Regions from separate parts of the Thalassospira lucentensis genome, predicted to be linked through region 1. Evidence: riboswitches for the same ligand, from Rfam matches in the RefSeq annotation. Region 1 holds a riboswitch; the other holds the start of a gene.
What was found. A riboswitch is a leader RNA that binds a small molecule or an ion and turns the genes downstream of it on or off. The one in region 1 is predicted to bind glycine.
Positions count from the first base shown of each region.

Region 1 (2,401 bases):
ACGGTCAAAGCCGTCAAAGTCCGATGCGCAAATGGCGGCCAGAATTTCGCGTGCGCGGTCGGCGCGGAAATTGGTCATCAAAAGCCCGTCGCCATCTTTCATGCCGTTATAATCGCCAATTACGGTCGGCAGAACGAATTCATCCGTGGTATCGGCATCATAGGCCGCCTTGATCGCGGCTTCGGCACTTTCGGCGGTGCGGCCATCGGCGTAATTCTTGCCCTGCACCATCGTGAAATAGGCTTGGCTGACACGTTCCCAGCGGTTGTCGCGATCCATCGCGTAATAACGCCCGGTGACGGTCACGATTTCAACATTGGCATCGCCAATCAGGGAGCGGAATTTTTCAAGGAATTTGGCTGCACTCTTGGGCGCAGTATCGCGGCCATCCAGATAGGCATGGATTTTTACCGGCACACCGGCTGATGCGATGATTTTGGCAAGGGCTGCCATATGGGCCTGATGGGAATGCACCCCACCTTCGGACAGAAGCCCTGCGATATGACAAACACCACCGCTTTCTTTCAGCTTGGCGATGACCTTTTTGACCGTGTCGGTTTCGGCAATCAAACCGGTTTTGACCGCGTCATCAATTTTCGGCAGTTCCTGCATCACAACCCGACCGGCACCCAGATTCATATGGCCGACTTCCGAATTGCCCATCTGCCCTTCGGGCAGGCCGACATCCAGACCGCAAGCCTTTAAAAAGCCGGTCGGATTATTGGCATAAAGCGCGTCCCAAACAGGGGTATTGGCCAATGCAACCGCATTGTCCTTGCTTTCCTCGCGATAACCCCAGCCATCCAGAATGCACAGCACCACCGGACGCGGGCGCTTTACGGTATTTGATACAGTCACAATCATAATCCCACGAAGTAAGGTACACGAAATAAGGTAAAAGGCTGAATTACCGGTAAAGATGGTTATTTTCCGGTAATTTCACCATCCGTACAATGACGTCGGGCGCGGTGGGTCCGCCATCAGACGCTGCCAATCATAGCATTTTCAACGCGCAATCTATCATGAATGGAAGCATTGAACAGCCTTCCGGCCGGGTATTTTTTGTGCGGTTGCAAAGCTGCTTTTTGACAAGGCTTGCCACCTGCCTGTAATCTGGCATGCAACGGTGATACCTCGAATAACCGCGATGGGAGAGCCCGTTTTGATCCCGTGATCAGATCGGCGCCGAAGGAGCAATAGCCCCGAAAACTCTCAGGCAGATGGACCGTTGCGGATTGAGGCTCTGGAGAGAGAAAGCGGTACGGGGCCAACGCCCGGCACCATATTTCCACCGAAGGATGAAGCCATGTTGTCAAAGGCGGTTGTTTTTGGTGGCAGGGCGCACAATCTCAGGTCAAGGGACAGAGGGGGCAAGACACCGGTTCTATAACGTCGTGCGGCATTTTTCCGCATGACAAAGAGCCGTGGGAGGCCCTTTTGACCGAAGAAAACAAACAACGTCCGCAAGACGTTAACCTTTCCGTTGTTGATCTTTATACCATCGGGATCGGGCCATCGAGTTCGCATACCGTCGGTCCGATGCGGGCAGGCTATCGGTTCTGTCTGGAACTCGAAGCCCGGAACATTTTGGAAAAAATCGGCTCGGTAATTGTTGATCTTTACGGATCGCTTGCCCTGACCGGCAAGGGGCACGCCACCGATACCGCGGTGATCATGGGGCTTTCGGGGGAACGACCGCGTTCTGTTGATCCCGACCGGATCGCACCGACGATGGATGCGATTGACCGGGACCGCGAATTACAGCTTTATGGTCGCCATCCGGTTTCCTTTAACCGCGATACCAATCTTGTGTTTCACATGGCCGAAAGCCTGCCCGAACATCCCAATGGTATGCGGATCACCGCCTTCGACCATGATGGTATTGTTTTGCACAAACAGGAATATTTCTCGGTCGGGGGTGGATTTATCGTCTCGGGAGATGATCGTGGGGCGGAATATTCCGGCGATAACATAACGCTGCCTTATCCTTTTTCCTCGGCCGACGAATTGATGGCGATCTGCAAACAGGAAAAGCTGTCTATTGCCGAAGTCATGGCCGAAAATGAAAAAAGCTGGCGCGACCCCGCCGAAACCGAGGAATTCGTTGATCGCGTGCATCGCGCGATGATGGATTGCATCGAACGGGGCTGCAAGTCGGATGGTATTCTGCCCGGCGGGCTGAATGTCAAACGGCGCGCGCGTAAACTTTACCTTGAACTGACCGAACGGCCCGAAGCGGGGCTTAAGGATCCGTTGACCGTGATTGACTGGGTCAATCTCTATGCCCTTGCGGTGAACGAAGAAAATGCTGCGGGTTCGCGCGTGGTTACGGCGCCGACCAACGGGGCAGCAGGCGTCATTCCCGCCGTGCTGCGCTATTACGAACGGTTCGGGGCCAATG
Region 1 covers NZ_CP136684.1:2,078,213-2,080,613, forward strand. Annotated here, with positions in the region: gene gpmI (2,3-bisphosphoglycerate-independent phosphoglycerate mutase) at 1-864, opposite strand, end outside; glycine riboswitch at 1,139-1,238, shown strand; glycine riboswitch at 1,242-1,367, shown strand; gene R1T41_RS10220 (L-serine ammonia-lyase) at 1,438-2,401, shown strand, end outside.

Region 2 (2,401 bases), 1.1 Mb from region 1:
GAAGGGCAACGTCGCGCCGCCCGCCCGATCCGTTCTGGCGATCAGCCGCGATAATAACGGTGCGGTGCAAACGGCAGCTCGACGATTTCCGCCGGGCGGGCCTTGCCGCGCACCATCAGATCGACTTTGGTACCCGGGGCGGCAAATTCAATTGCGACATATCCCATCGCAATCGGGCCATCCACGGTCGGGCCGAAACCACCGCTGGTGATTTCGCCAATTTCTTCACCGTCACTGTTCAGGACAGCCGTATGTTCACGTGCTGGTGCCTTGCCTTCGGGCTTGATCCCGACACGTTTGCGATCCGCCCCGTTGGCAAGCTGATCAAGGATGATGTCTGCGCCCTTGAACCCGCCTTCTTCGCGGCGACGCTTGTTGATGATCCAGTTAAGGTCGCCTTCAACCGGGGTGGTCGTGGTGTCGATATCGTTGCCATACAGGCAAAGACCGGCTTCAAGACGCAGCGAATCACGCGCGCCAAGGCCAATCGCCTCGACCTCATCCTCGGCCAACAACTTGCGCGCCAGTTCTTCGGCGCGGTCGTTCGGCACGGAAATCTCGTAACCGTCTTCGCCGGTATAGCCCGACCGGGTGACAAAGCACGCGATACCGGCAATATCGATCTCGGCAAAGCTCATGAATTTCATATCGGCAACCGACGGTGCAAACCGTGCCAGCACGCGGGCGGCATCCGGTCCCTGCAAGGCCATCAATGCGCGGTCATCAATCTCGATCAGCTCCACACCATTATCAAGATTGGCCCGCATATGGACAATGTCATCATCCTTGCACGCGGCATTGATCACCAGAAACAGGCTGTCGCCCGCATTGGTGATCATCAGATCGTCCAAAATCGTGCCATCGTCATTGGTGAATGCGGAATAACGGGTGCGGCCGGGTTTCAGGATCGCGATGTCACCGGGCACAAGCTTTTCAAGCTCGGCCACGCGATGTTCACCGGTCAGGCGGACCTGCCCCATATGCGAAACGTCAAACAGACCGGCCTTCGCACGGGTATGCAGATGTTCGCCCTTCACCCCCAGCGGATATTGCACCGGCATGTCATAACCGGCAAACGGCACCATCTTGGCACCCAGTTCCACATGCAAATCATAAAGGGCGGTTTTCAGCAGTTCGGTTTGATGATCGGCCATCAAGGTCTCCAGACAGGCGTTGCGAAACATAGCCGACCAGTGGCCAACCACGTCCCCCTCTGTCTTGGAGCCTGAAAGAATCACAGCCGGTTTGGACACCGGTCTGCTTACATCTTCGGCGAGGCGCACATCGATTTCTGATGCCGCCTGCTTTCCAGAGTCCCATCTCCCCGCGGTCCGTTTGCCTGAGAGTTTCCGGGGTGGTTGCTCCTTCGGCGTCCGCGCAATCCCTATCGATGCAATCACGCACATCGATCAAGACCGTGGCACTCTCCCACGGGGATCATTTGGGTATGCCCCCTTATACGGATTTGAATCCGACCAGACCAGCCCCAAAAATCATATCCTTTCGACCCCACCCATTGGTATGAGGATTAAAAGCCCTTTTTTGGCTCCTCCGGCAAATGTCCATTATTTTGTATGAGGATTACCGGAAACGAACTTTTGTCCAAAAACGAAAATCCCGCCACGCGATGCGGGCGGGATTTGATTACTCACTAAAAATGAATAATAGGCCGGATTATTAATTTTTTCCGAAGCGTCGATTGTAATCAAGCTGGTCAGCACTCAGCTGGAAACCAAGGTAAATCTCGTAATCCGGACCGGCCCAGACATCGTCCAGCGGCACGTTCAGGGTCACCTGCTCGTCACGATACCGCGCCAGGTTCAAATTGCTCGGAAAGACCATGTCGACATCAAACAGATTCTTCTGGATGAACTCGCCGGACGGGTCCTTAAGGGCTACGAAATACTGGAGTTTTGCGTTGCGCCCCTGTGCTGCCGGGCCCAGTTCGGCATTGATGATCGGGCTGATGACAACGTTCAGAACCTTGTCATCAAGGTCATAGCCGCAATCGCCCAGATATCCGCCAAATTCGGCTTCAAGGATCACATCGGTCAGATCCCTGCCCTGACCGTTGAACTGCACCAGACGGGCGGTATCATTGGGCAAAAAGGCCCGCGGGCATGCCGGGACCGGCTGCTCTTCGAACGTGCCACACGCCGCCAGGAAACCGGCAAACGACACCAAACCCAATGCACAAATACGCCGCAGTCCGTTCGCAATCGTCATCCAAGCCTCTATAGAACTGGTCAAATCCGCTGTCATGCCCGATCCGGGCACAGCCGCGCGCAGTCTATTCGCTCCGATATGGCGACACAACCCGCTTCCGTTTGAAATCAGTGCATTCACAACAATTGCCACCAATACATGCATCCACATCCATCTTTGCATGGTGTCTGTCATT
Region 2 covers NZ_CP136684.1:960,750-963,150, forward strand. Annotated here, with positions in the region: gene gcvT (glycine cleavage system aminomethyltransferase GcvT) at 42-1,154, opposite strand; glycine riboswitch at 1,212-1,314, opposite strand; glycine riboswitch at 1,318-1,441, opposite strand; gene R1T41_RS05105 (hypothetical protein) at 1,678-2,262, opposite strand.
Region 2: another riboswitch for glycine. It lies ahead of gcvT (glycine cleavage system aminomethyltransferase GcvT); the one in region 1 lies ahead of R1T41_RS10220 (L-serine ammonia-lyase).